Streptomyces venezuelae: one gene and its partner. The protein of the gene in region 1 interacts with the protein of each later gene in a pairwise test. Links are inferred from orthologs where the notes say so. Each region holds a gene or a part of one and is shown on either strand. Other genes may lie near its edges. The genes, in order: DEJ46_RS03445 and DEJ46_RS29015.

Region 1 (6,078 bases):
ACCGCCATGCTGCCCGCCCTGGTCAGCCAGCTCGTCGTCATCGTCAAGGACACCGCGCTCGGCGGCGCGATGCTCGGCTTCTCCGAACTCCTCGCCTCCGTACGCCCGATGAGCGCGAACTACGGTGCCAACACGATCGCCTGCTTCACCGTCGTCGCCGTCATCTTCGTCGCCCTCAACTTCGCGCTCACCACCTTCGCCTCCTGGCTCGAAGGCCGGCTGCGGCGCGGCAAGAAGTCCACGGGCGCGGTCGTCGGCGTCGAGGCGGTCGAGGAACTGGCCACCCCGGGCGAACACATGGGTCCGACCGACAAGGCCTAGGGGGTGTCTCACCGATCAGACCGGGCCCGTGACCCGGTCCGTTCAGGCCTGGGGGAAGCCGAGCAGCGCCACCGGAGCGGAAGTCGGTCGCGGCGAACCGCCGGCCGGTTCGACGGTGACTCCCACCCCCGACGCCCGGTTCACGGGGCCGTCGAGGAGGGTCGCCTCGGCGGTGGCCCCCGGGTCCATCAGCCCCGCGGACCGCATGGTGCCCCCGTCGTCGTACCAGAGCTGGTAGACCTTGCCGGCCGGTGGCGGCGCCATGCCGGAGGCCGCGAACACGGCCCGGTCGAGCTCGGCCGAGACGACGACCGTACCCACGGCGCCCCCGTCGAGCCGGGTGGTGGAGACCCTGGCGTCCGGAGCGGCCAGGACCTCGGCGACGGCGTCGTTCGCCTGGCGCGCGCGGGCCGTCTCCTGCCGGGCGTCCTCGGCCAGTCCGTGCTGCCAGGCCGTGACGCCACCGAGCCCGACGAGCGCGGCGAGGCAGGCCGCCAGCGCCCAGTGCGACCAACGGTGGAAGCCGCGCCGCCCGCGCCGGGGCCGCGCCGCCTTCGTGGTCGGCGGCGGATCCTGGCGGACGGCCGCGATCCGCCCCAGCACCCCGGCCCGCAGCGTGGCGGTCGGCGGCACCGCGACGGCGAGAGCGAGCCGGACCACGGTCTCGGAGAACTCCCGGACCTCCTGGGCGCACGAGGAGCACTCCGCCAGGTGGCGCCGGACGGCCGCGTGCTCCTCGGAGTCCAGAGCGCCGAGCGCGTACGCGCCGGTCAGCATGTGCGGATCGACGGCGTTCACGCGCCCACCCCCAGGCAGTCCCGGAGCCGGACGAGACCGTCACGCATCCGCGCCTTGACGGTGCCCAGCGGTACGGCCAGCAGTTCCGCGACCTCGCGATAGGTGAGGCCCCGGTAGTACGCGAGGGTCACCGACTGGCGCTGCAGCTCGGTGAGACCACGCAGACAGCGCCGGACCTGCTCCCGCTCCAGCCTGCCCTCCACCTGCTCGACCACCTCGTCGTAGGCGGCCGTGTGCTCCAGGAGCGCCACCCGCTTCTCACGGTTCGACGCCGCCTGCTCCGAGCGCACCCGGTCGACGGCCCTGCGGTGCGCGAGCGTCAGGACCCACGTCATCACCGACCCCCGCGCCGGCTGGTAGCGGGCCGCGGACCGCCACACCTCGACCAGCACCTCCTGGGCGACCTCCTCCGACTGCGCCGCGTCGCGCAGCACGGTACGGACGAGCCCCAGCACCGGCCCGGACACGGCCTCGAAGACGGCGGTGAAAGCCTCCTGGTCGCCGAGCGCCACGCGCCCCATCAGCTCGGGAAGGTCCGGAGCCGCCGGCCGGACACTGCCGATCCACACGTTCTCTGTCACCGGCGGTTTCCTCCAGGAATCACTTGGCTACGTGAAGGATTCGGAGCCGACGGCCCGGCGGACGGGCCGCGTGGCGGAAATCCGTGCGCGGCTCCGCCGCCGAGGCGGGTCGGTCGATCCTCATCACTCCTTCGGGTGTACGGAGGCATCCGGATGCGGCCGCGCGCCGAATGGCCTGTGTGGGTCACCGACCGGTGGACCCCGGAGCCTCAGGAGTGAGCATGAACACCCAGACCTGCCGCCGTGCCGCCATCGCCGTGACCGCCGCCGTGCTGTTGCCGCTGGGTCTGACCGCCTGTTCGGCCGGTGCGGCGAGCGACGGGGCGGCGGCTCCGGCAGCCGCCTCGTCCGGGCCGGGCGCCGTCGGCACGACGGCCGGCGACCCCTTCGGCCCCGGGTGCGCCTCGGTGCCCGAGGAGGGTGCCGGCTCCTTCGACGGGATGGCGAAGGAACCGGTGGCGACCGCCGCGTCGAACAACCCCGAACTGTCCACGCTGGTCGCGGCCGTCAAGCAGGCGGGTCTCGTCGACACGCTGAACAACGCGAAGGACATCACGGTGTTCGCGCCGACCGACGCCGCATTCGCCAAGATCCCGAAGGCCGACCTGGACAAGGTCCTCGCCGACAAGGCGATGCTGAAGGACATCCTCACGTATCACGTCGTGGGCCGGAAGCTGACCCCGCAGCAGCTCGAGAACGGCTCCTTCGAGACCCTCCAGACGGGCACGCTGACCACCGAGGGCTCCGGCGAGTCCTTCACGGTCGACGACTCCGCGAAGGTGGTCTGCGGCAACGTCCCCACCGCCAACGGCACGGTCTACGTCGTCGACACCGTGCTGATGCCTAAGTAGGCCCGGCACCCTCCCGAGCCGTACCGGTGTTCTCCGGACCCGTCGCGCGCCGGCTGAGCTCGCCCGGCCACCACGCGACGGGGCCGAGGTCCCGGACGAGGGCCGGCACGAGCAGCGAGCGGACGACGAGGGTGTCCAGGAGCACGCCGAACGCGACGATGAAGGCGATCTGCGCCAGGAAGGCGAGCGGGATGACGCCCAGGGCCGCGAAGGTGGCGGCCAGGACGACACCGGCGGAGGTGATGACCCCGCCGGTGGCGGTCAGACCGCGCAGGACGCCCTCCCGGACCCCGTGCCGCAGCGACTCCTCACGGACCCGGGACATCAGGAAGATGTTGTAGTCCACGCCGAGCGCGACCAGGAACACGAACCCGTAGAGCGGCACCGAGGAGTCCGTACCGGTGAATCCGAAGACGTACCGGAAGACCAGGGCCGAGACCCCGAGCGTCGCGAGGAAGTTCAGGGCGACCGTGGCGACGAGCAGCAGCGGCATCAGCAGGGAGCGGAGGAGGCCGACGAGGATGGTCAGGATGACGGCGAGCACCACCGGAACGATCAGCGTCCGGTCGCGTTCGGCGGTCCGTCGGGTGTCGTAGCGCTGTGCCGTGTAGCCGCCGACCAGGGCGTCGGCCTGCGGCACGGCGTGCACGGCCGAGCGGAGCCGGGCGACGGTCGCCGCGGCGGCCTCGCTGTCCGCCGCGTCGGACAGGGTCACGTCGATCCGGACCCGTCCGTCGACGACCAGCGGCGCACCGGCGCCGGGCCGGCCCGAGGCGGTCACGGCGTCGGCCGAGTCCACTCCCTCGACGTTCTCGGCAGCCGCCGTCACCTCGGCGAGCGAGCCGGCCCCGGCGATCACGATCGCCGGGTTGCCCGCCCCGCCCGGGAAGTGCCGGCCGAGCGTCTCCTGCGCGGCCACGGAAGGGGCGTCGTTCACGAAGATCTCGTCGAGCGGAACCCCCTTGGACTCCAGGACCGGGGCGAAGGCGGCGCAGGCGAGCAGTCCGGCGAGCGTCGCCGCCCAGACCTTGCGCGGGGCCCGGTCCACCAGGGCGGCGACCCGCCGCCAGATGCCGGTGCCGCCGCCCTCGGCGTCGGCCGGGCGGGGCTTGGCCGGCCAGTACGCGGCGCGGCCGAGCAGGACCAGGACGGCGGGCAGGAAGGTCAGGGTGCTCAGGACCGCGCAGACGATGCCGATGGCGCCGACGGGTCCGAGGGCCCGGTTGTTCGTCAGATCGCTGAACAGCAGCGCGAGCAGGCCGAGCGCCACGGTGGCCGCGCTGGCCGTGATCGGCCCGGCAGACCGGCGCAGCGCCGCACGCATGGCGGGGAAGCGGTCGTCCTCGTGGCGGGCGAGCTCCTCGCGGTAGCGGGCGGCGAGGAGGAGGGCGTAGTCGGTGGCGGCGCCGATCACCAGGATGGACAGGATGCCCTGGACCTGACCGTCGACCCGGACGATGCCGTGGTCGGCGAGGACGTAGACGACGGCGCAGGCCAGGGCGAGGGAGAGCACCGCGCCGACGATGATGACCAGGGGCAGCAGCACGCTGCGGTACACGAGCAGCAGGATGAGCAGCACCGTCACCAGGGCGACCGCGAGCAGCAGCCCGTCGATGCCGGCGAAGGCGTCCGACAGGTCGGCCTGGGTGGCGGCGGGACCGGCCAATTGCACGGTGGTCCCGGGTACCGCGGAGGCGGCCTCGTCGATCGCTTCGAGCGTGGGCGCCAGCTCCTCGCCGAGGTCGGGACGGAGCTGGACGACTCCGCGCAGCGCCTCGCCGTCCTCGGAGGGCAGGGCCGGGGACGGGGAGCCGACGATCCCGGGCCGACCGGTGAGCGTGGCCAGCGCGCCGGTGGCGGCGGTCTGCGCCTCCGGACCGAGCTGCCCGCCGGCGGGCGCGGTCCAGACGACCAGCGCGGGGAGCGTCTCCTCCTGGCGGAAGGCCCGCTGGGCCTCGATCACCCGGGTGGATTCGGCGCTGCGCGGGAGGAAGGCGGCCTGGTCGTTGGTGGCCACCTCGCCGAGCTTCCCCGCGTAGGGGCCGAGGCCGCCGCCGACGGCGAGCCAGAGGACGAGCAGGACGAGGGGCAGCAGACGGGCGGCCCATCGCATGGGGCGGGTCATGCGGACTCCAGGGAGGGGTCTCTCGGTACGGAACCAGTATCTCAAGGAGAAAGAATCTCAATGATTGAGAGAGATTGAATCATGGGGAACCGCACGAAGGGGCACGGGGTGGCGAGAGGCTGCGCGACGGCCCGGTCAGCGGCGTGGGACGCGCAGGTCGCCGAGTTCCTCGTTGAGCGCTTCCAGGAAACGCACGGCCGCGGCGAGCTCCTCGGCGTCGAACCGCAGCCGGGCCCGCTCCGCCGCCTGCGCCAGCGGCATGAAGTAGCTGCGTGCGGCGGCCTTCGCACCGTCCACGTAGTGCACGTGGACGACCCTGCGATCGGCGCTCTCCCGGGAGCGCCGGATGTGCCCGGCCCGTTCGAGCCGGTCGAGACAGGCCGTGACCGCTCCCGAGGTCAACCCCAGGTGCTCCCTCAGACGGCCCGGTGTCAGCGGCTCAGGGCTGTCCAGGACGACCGAGAGCGCCTGCACGTCCGTGGGATGCAGTCCCTGCGCGGCCGCGAAACCGTGCACCAGCCGGTTGATCTCGCCGTTCGTGCGCCGCAGCGCCCGGGCGAAACTCTGCGCGTCACCCGGCGCGCCCCCGGGCGCGGTTCCACCGGTCTCGGAATCCTCTGTACTGGCCACATGATCAGCCTATAGAAGCCGGCCTGCGCGGCCGGTCCATGGGTGGCGCCGGCACCGCACCGCCGTCCTCCTTCCAGGTGAATCGGCCCGTCCGGAGCGCCTTCGATGCCGAATGGGGAACATGACCCTCTCCGAGTCACCACGTGAGCCGACCCGCACGGACCGGCTCCTGGCCGCCGTCGGCGGCCTGCTCGCCGGATACGTCTCGCTGGCCGTCGCGGACATCGTCGCCCACTGGGTACGGCCCGAGGCGAGCCCCGTCCCCGCCGTCGGCGGCGCCGTCGTCGACCACACCCCGGCGGCCGTCAAGGAGTGGGCGATCCGCGAGTTCGGCGAGGCCGACAAGGCCGTCCTCCAGCTCGGCATCCTGGTCATCCTCGGGATCCTCGCCATCGGGATCGGGCTCCTCGCCCTGCGCCACCGCCTGCTCGGCTCGGCGGCGGTCGGCGCCTTCGGCGTCCTCGGGGCCCTGGCCGCCGTCACCCGCCCCGACTCGGACTCCGCCCTCGACGCCGTGCCCTCGCTCGTGGGGGCCGTGGCGGGCGCGATCCTGCTCTTCGGCCTGATCGGCCTCCTCTTCGCCCGGAGAGCCCGCACGGGAATCGGGGGCGCCCGCGCCGACCGCCGGAACTTCCTGGTCGTGGCCGCGTCCGCCGGCCTCGCGGCGACCGGCGCCGCCGCCGTCGCCAGGGCGATCGGCAGCCCCGCCGAGGAGAACGCCGCCGCATCCCGCGCGGCCCTGAGGCTGCCGGAGCCCGCGTCCCCCGCCCCG
Region 2 (6,900 bases), 5.6 Mb from region 1 along the record:
CCGTCCGCAGCCGTCGCGCCTTCGTCGACGCGATCCGCGAGCGGGCCGAGCGGGCCGAACGCACCCGCGAGGAGGAGGCGGGCCGTCGGGTCGCCGAGGAGCGGCTGCGCATCGCCCGCGACCTCCACGACGTCGTCGCCCACCACATCGCCCTGGTCAACGTCCAGGCCGGGGTCGCCGCCCACGTCATGGACAAGCGCCCCGACCAGGCCAAGGAGGCCCTCGCACACGTCCGCGAGGCCAGCCGCTCCGCCCTCGACGAGCTCCGCGCCACCGTCGGGCTGCTGCGCCAGTCCGGCGACCCCGAGGCGCCCACCGAGCCCGCCCCCGGCCTCGCCGTCCTCGACGGGCTCCTCGACAGCTTCCGCAAGGCCGGCCTTCCGGTCGCCCTGGCACGCGCGGACGGCGACGGGGCGCTGCCCGCGACGGTCGACCTGGCCGCGTACCGGATCGTGCAGGAGGCCCTCACCAACGTCCGCAAGCACGCGGGACCGGACGCCGAGGCGGAGGTGAGCGTCGTCAGGGTGGGCCGTACGGTCGAGATCACCGTCCTCGACAACGGCACCCCGCAGCCCGGCGTCCCCGCCGACTCCGGTGGCCACGGCCTCCTCGGCATGCGCGAGCGGGTCAGCGCCCTCGGCGGCACCCTGACCGCCGCACCCCGCTACGGCGGCGGCTTCCGCGTCCAGGCGATACTGCCCGTGACGACCCGTACGGGGGAGGACGCATGACGATCCGGGTACTGCTCGCCGACGACCAGGCCCTGCTCCGCAGCGCCTTCAAGGTCCTGGTCGACTCCGAACCGGACATGGAGGTGGTCGGCGAGGCCGCCGACGGCGCCCAGGCCGTCGACCTGGCCCGCGCCGAGCGGCCGGACGTCGTCCTCATGGACATCCGGATGCCCGGCACGGACGGCCTCGCCGCGACCCGCGCGATCACCGCGGACCCCGAGCTGTCGGCCGTACGCATCGTCATGCTCACCACCTTCGAGGTCGACGAGTACGTCGTGCAGTCCCTGCGCGCCGGGGCCTCCGGCTTCCTCGGCAAGGGCGCCGAACCGGAGGAGCTGCTCGGCGCGATCCGGATCGCCCACGCCGGCGAGGCGCTGCTCTCCCCGGCCGCGACCAAGGGCCTCATCGCCACCTTCCTCGCCCAGGGCGGCGGGCTCGAACCCGCCGAGGGCGACCGGCCCTACTCCGAGCGGCTCGCCGCGCTCACCGCCCGCGAGCGCGAGGTCCTCGTCCTCGTCGGCGGCGGCCTCTCCAACGACGAGATCGCCGAGCGGCTCGACGTCAGCCCGCTCACCGTGAAGACGCATGTCAACCGGACCATGGCCAAGCTCGGCGCCCGCGACCGCGCCCAGCTGGTCGTCACGGCGTACGAATCGGGACTGGTACGTCCGAGGGTGGAGTGACCGAAGGCCCCGGCGTACTCCAGACGCGGTATGCGCGGGACAAGGATGTGGACCCGGGGGCCGAGGACTTCCGGCGGGGGATGGCAGATCGTATAGGCGGGGAGGGCACCTCCGGCGGTTGACGGCCGGGGTCTTGGCTGCTCCCGCCTGCCGACGAGTACGCCACAGAAGAGAGACCCCATGTCCTGGCTGTCCAGATTCAGCCTCGCGCAACGGGCCCTGATCGGGCTGATGTCCATCGTCGCGATCGTGTTCGGGGCGATCGCGATACCGCAGCTGAAGCAGCAGTTGCTGCCCTCGATCGAGCTCCCCATGGTCTCGGTCCTCGCCCCGTACCAGGGCGCCTCTCCCGATGTGGTCGAGAAGCAGGTCGTCGAGCCGCTGGAGAACAGTCTCAAGGCCGTCGACGGTCTGAAGTCGGTCACCTCCACCGCCTCCGAGGGCAGCGCCGTCATCATGGCGTCCTTCGACTACGGCGACGAGTCGACCAAGCAGCTCGTCGCCGACGTCCAGCAGGCGGTGAACCGCGCCCGCGCCCAGCTGCCCGACTCCGTCGACCCGCAGGTCGTCGCCGGCTCGACGGACGACATGCCGACCGTCGTCCTCGCCGCCTCCTCGGACAAGGACCCGCAGGCTCTCGCCGACCAGCTGCAGAAGACCGTCGTCCCCGCCCTGGAGGACATCGAGGGCGTCGGCCAGGTCTCGATCGACGGCGTCCAGGACCTCCAGGTCTCGGTCACCCCGGACGAGCGCAAGCTCGCCGCGGCCGGCCTCAGCACCATGAAGCTCGCCGAGGTGCTCCGCTCCGGCGGCGCCACGATGCCGGCCGGCTCCTTCTCCGAGGCCGGCAAGAGCCGCACGATCCAGGTCGGCGGCGGCTACACCTCCCTGCGGCAGATCGAGGACCTGCGCATCCCGTCGGCCACCCCCGGCAAGGGCAAGGCGGTCCGCCTCGGCGACGTCGCCACCGTCCGCCAGGAGGAGTCCCAGCGCGTCTCCCTCACCCGCACGAACGGCAAGCCCAGCCTCGCCGTCATGGCCACCATGGACAAGGACGGCAGCGCCGTCGCCATCTCCGACGCCGTCGAGGAGAAGCTGCCCGAGCTGCGCCGCGACCTCGGCGCGGGCGCCGAGCTGACCGTCGTCTCCGATCAGGGCCCGGCCGTCGCCAAGGCGATCTCCGGCCTGACCACGGAGGGCGCGCTCGGCCTCGTCATGGCCGTCCTGGTGATCCTGGTCTTCCTGACGTCGATCCGCTCGACCCTGGTCACCGCGGTCTCCATCCCGCTGTCGGTCGTCCTGGCCCTGATCGTGCTGTGGACCCGCGACCTCTCGCTCAACATGCTGACCCTCGGCGCGCTCACCATCGCCATCGGCCGGGTCGTCGACGACTCGATCGTGGTCCTGGAGAACATCAAGCGCCACCTGGGCTACGGCGAGGAGCGCCAGGCCGCGATCGTCACCGCGGTCCGCGAGGTGGCCGGCGCCGTCACCTCCTCGACCCTCACCACCGTCGCCGTCTTCCTGCCGATCGGCCTGGTCGGGGGCATGGTCGGCGAGCTGTTCGGCTCCTTCTCGCTGACGGTGACGGCGGCCCTGCTCGCCTCGCTGCTCGTCTCCCTGACCGTGGTCCCGGTCCTCTCGTACTGGTTCCTGCGCGCCCCCAAGGGCACGTCGGAGGACCCGGAGGAGGCCCGTCGACTGGCCGAGGAGAAGGAGGAGAAGAGCCGGCTCCAGCGCGCGTACGTGCCGGTCCTGCGCTTCGCGACCCGGCGCAGGCTCACCAGCGTGGCCATCGCCCTCGTCGTCCTGGTCCTCACCTTCGGCATGGGCGGCCTCCTGAAGACGAACTTCTTCGACCCGGGCGAGCAGGAGGTGCTCAGCATCCGCCAGGAGCTGGCGCCCGGCACCAGCCTGAGCGCCTCCGACGAGGCCGCGAAGAAGGTCGAGAAGGTCCTCGCGGAGACCGAGGGCGTCAAGGACTACCAGGTCACCGTCGGTTCCTCCGGCTTCATGGCGGCCTTCGGCGGCGGCACCGGCTCCAACCAGGCCTCGTACAAGGTCAGCCTGGAGAGCTCGGACGCCTACGAGAAGGTCCGCGACTCCGTCGAGAAGGCGCTCGCGGGCCTCGACGGCATCGGCGACACCACCATCGCGGCCGGCGACGGCTTCGGCAGCCAGGACCTGAGCGTGGTCGTCAAGGCCGCCGACGCGAAGGTCCTGGAGCAGGCCTCCGAGCAGGTCCGCACGGCGATCGCCGGGATGAAGGACGTCACCGACGTCCAGAGCGACCTCTCGCAGTCCGTCCCGCGCATCTCCGTCAAGGCCAACGCCAAGGCGGCCGACGCGGGCTTCGACACCGGCACGCTGGGCATGGTGGTCGCCCAGGCCGTCCGGGGCACCCCGGCCGCCAAGGCGATCCTCGACGACAGCGAGCGGGACGTCCTCATCACCTCGGCGAAGCCCGCCACCACCCTCGCCGAGCTCAAGGCCCTGCCGCTCGGCCCGGTGAAGCTGGGCGACATCGCCACCGTCGAGCTGGTCCCCGGCCCGGTCTCCATGACCCGGATCGACGGCGCCCGCGCGGCGACGGTCACGGCCAAGCCGACCGGTGACAACACCGGCGCGGTCAGCGCCTCGCTCCAGTCGAAGATCGACGCGCTGGACCTGCCCGAGGGCGCCGGCGTCAGCATCGGCGGTGTCTCCGAGGACCAGTCCGAGGCCTTCCTCAACCTGTTCCTGGCGATGCTCGCGGCCGTCGCGATCGTCTTCATGCTGCTCGTGGCGACCTTCCGGTCGCTGATCCAGCCGCTGATCCTGCTGGTCTCGATCCCCTTCGCGGCGACCGGCGCGATCGGTCTGCTCGTGGTCACCGACACCGCGATGGGCGTTCCGGCGATGATCGGCATGCTGATGCTCATCGGCATCGTCGTGACCAACGCGATCGTCCTGATCGACCTGATCAACCAGTACCGGGCCCAGGGCCTCGGCGTCGTCGAAGCGGTGATCGAGGGTGGCCGGCACCGGCTCCGCCCGATCCTCATGACCGCCCTGGCGACGATCTTCGCCCTGCTGCCGATGGCCCTCGGCATCACCGGCGAGGGCGGCTTCATCGCCCAGCCGCTCGCCGTGGTCGTGATCGGCGGCCTGGTCACCTCGACGCTGCTGACCCTGCTTCTCGTCCCGACGCTCTACGCGATGGTGGAGCTCCGCAAGGAGCGCCGCGCGAAGAAGAAGGCGGCGAAGAAGGGCGAGAAGGCGACCAAGGCGGCCAGGAAGGGCGAGAAGACGGAGATCCCGGACCAGGGGGACGTGACCCCGGTGGACGCCACCCTGCTGGACATCCTCGACTGATCACCGGGTGACGGACGGAAGGGGCGCCCCGCGAGTTCGCGGGGCGCCCCTTCGGCGTACGTACCGGAGAACCGTTACGGCAGCGCCAGCATCCGCTCCAGGGCGAGCTTGGCGAAGCTCTCCGTCTCCTTGTCGACCTGGATCTGGTTGACGAGGTTGCCCTCGGCCAGCGACTCCAGGGTCCACACCAGGTGCGGCAGGTCGATGCGGTTCATGGTCGAGCAGAAGCAGACCGTCTTGTCGAGGAAGACGATCTCCTTGTCCGGGTGCGCGTTGGCGACACGGCGGACCAGGTTCAGCTCGGTGCCGATCGCCCACTTCGAGCCGGCCGGGGCCGCGTCCAGGGTGTTGATGATGTACTCGGTCGAGCCCACGTAGTCCGCGGCGGCGACGACCTCGTGCTTGCACTCCGGGTGGACCAGCACGTTCACGCCCGGGATGCGCTCGCGGACGTCGTTGACCGAGTCCAGCGAGAAGCGGCCGTGCACCGAGCAGTGCCCGCGCCACAGGATCATCTTGGCGCTGCGCAGCTCCTCGACGGTGAGCCCGCCGTTGGGCTTGTGCGGGTTGTAGAGCACGCAGTCGTCCAGGGACATGCCCATGTCGCGGACGGCGGTGTTGCGGCCCAGGTGCTGGTCCGGCAGGAAAAGAACCTTCTCGCCCTGCTCGAAGGCCCAGTCCAAGGCGCGCTTGGCGTTCGACGAGGTGCAGATCGTGCCCCCGTGCTTGCCGGTGAAGGCCTTGATGTCGGCCGAGGAGTTCATGTACGAGACGGGCACGACCTGCTCGGCCACGCCGGCCTCGGTCAGCACGTCCCAGCACTCGGCGACCTGCTCGGCGGTGGCCATGTCGGCCATCGAGCAGCCGGCCGCCAGGTCCGGCAGAACGACCTTCTGGTCGTCGGTGGTGAGGATGTCGGCCGACTCGGCCATGAAGTGCACACCGCAGAAGACGATGTACTCGGCCTCCGGCTTGGCTGCGGCGTCGCGCGCGAGCTTGAACGAGTCGCCGGTGACGTCGGCGAACTGGATCACCTCGTCACGCTGGTAGTGGTGGCCGAGCACGAAGACCTTGTCCCCGAGCTTCTCCTTGGCAGCGCGGGCGCGCTCCACGAGGTCCGGGTCGGAGGGCGACGGCAGGTCGCCCGGGCACTCCACGCCGCGCTCGCTCTTCGGGTCGGCCTCACGGCCGAGCAGGAGCAGGGCGAGCGGCGTCGGCTGGACATCCAGGGGCTGGGCGGTGGTCACGACACGCACCCTTTCTTCGGGTCTTCGGGACAAGCCTTTTCGTCGAAATGACGCTATCTATCATAACCGCTTCACGTCACGTTGACGATGTCCATAGTGTCGATGTGACGAATTCGCCGTCCGCACTCGCGGACAGGGTGTGCGAGCATGAAAGGAGAAAGACCCGCTCGGCCCGGAATGAATCCGGGACACCGCCGGTTGCAACCGTCGGCAAGCAGTCTCCGTACACACCGGGAGAGAAGCAGATGTCCGTATCGGACGAGAAGACCACTGTCAGCGACGGCATCCTCCTGTCCGACGCCGCCGCGGCCAAGGTCAAGGCCCTCCTCGACCAGGAAGGCCGCGAGGACCTGGCCCTGCGCGTCGCCGTACAGCCCGGTGGCTGCTCCGGCCTGCGTTACCAGCTGTTCTTCGACGAGCGTTCGCTCGACGGCGATGTCGTGAAGGACTTCGACGGAGTCAAGGTCGTCACCGACCGCATGAGCGCCCCCTACCTCGGCGGCGCCTCGATCGACTTCGTCGACACGATCGAGAAGCAGGGCTTCACGATCGACAACCCGAACGCCACGGGCTCCTGCGCCTGCGGCGACTCGTTCAGCTAAGTCGCACCACCAGCACGAACGCGAGGGCGGCGGTCCGGGACTCCCGGACCGCCGCCCTCGCGGCATGTGCGCCCTGCGTGGTCAGCGGCGCGGCACGGCCTGCCCGCTCGCCCCGTCCACGACCGGCCGGTCGCCCAGCGGCCCGTCGAGCGTCACCGTCTTCGTCACCTCGACCGCGATGGCGATGCACGCCCTGCCCGGGTCGATGGGCGTCTCCTTCACCCGCACCGTGACCCGGTCCGCGCTCTCCGCCGCCGTCACCGTGTACTCACTGCACACCCCG

What was found.
Region 2: the proteins of DEJ46_RS03445 (region 1) and DEJ46_RS29015 interact in binary tests that used the Bacillus subtilis proteins (3 or more experiments, as listed by UniProt). The link is inferred for Streptomyces venezuelae from one-to-one orthologs.

Annotation. Positions count from the first base shown.
Region 1 is NZ_CP029194.1:761,179-767,256, reverse strand. The notes cover bases 2,111-5,046. They hold DEJ46_RS03445 (MMPL family transporter), read right to left. Parts: upstream 4,677-5,046; coding sequence 2,544-4,676; downstream 2,111-2,543. Other genes in these bases: DEJ46_RS03440 (MarR family winged helix-turn-helix transcriptional regulator), read right to left, coding at 4,812-5,046; DEJ46_RS03450 (fasciclin domain-containing protein), read left to right, coding at 2,111-2,551. Also shown: DEJ46_RS03465 (amino acid ABC transporter permease), read left to right, coding at 1-321; DEJ46_RS03460 (anti-sigma factor domain-containing protein), read right to left, coding at 364-1,119; DEJ46_RS03455 (sigma-70 family RNA polymerase sigma factor), read right to left, coding at 1,116-1,700; more of DEJ46_RS03450, read left to right, coding at 1,922-2,110; more of DEJ46_RS03440, read right to left, coding at 5,047-5,306; DEJ46_RS03435 (molybdopterin-dependent oxidoreductase), read left to right, coding at 5,428-6,078.
Region 2 is NZ_CP029194.1:6,338,778-6,345,677, forward strand. Bases 1,211-4,968 are described here. They hold DEJ46_RS29015 (efflux RND transporter permease subunit), read left to right. Parts: upstream 1,211-1,594; coding sequence 1,595-4,768; downstream 4,769-4,968. Other genes in these bases: DEJ46_RS29010 (response regulator), read left to right, coding at 1,211-1,414; nadA (quinolinate synthase NadA), read right to left, coding at 4,843-4,968. In the rest of the region: DEJ46_RS29005 (sensor histidine kinase), read left to right, coding at 1-731; more of DEJ46_RS29010, read left to right, coding at 728-1,210; more of nadA, read right to left, coding at 4,969-6,024; DEJ46_RS29030 (HesB/IscA family protein), read left to right, coding at 6,261-6,617; DEJ46_RS29035 (hypothetical protein), read right to left, coding at 6,699-6,900. UniProt on the Bacillus subtilis protein: Required for self-resistance to surfactin, an antimicrobial lipopeptide surfactant produced by B.subtilis. Also required for swarming motility.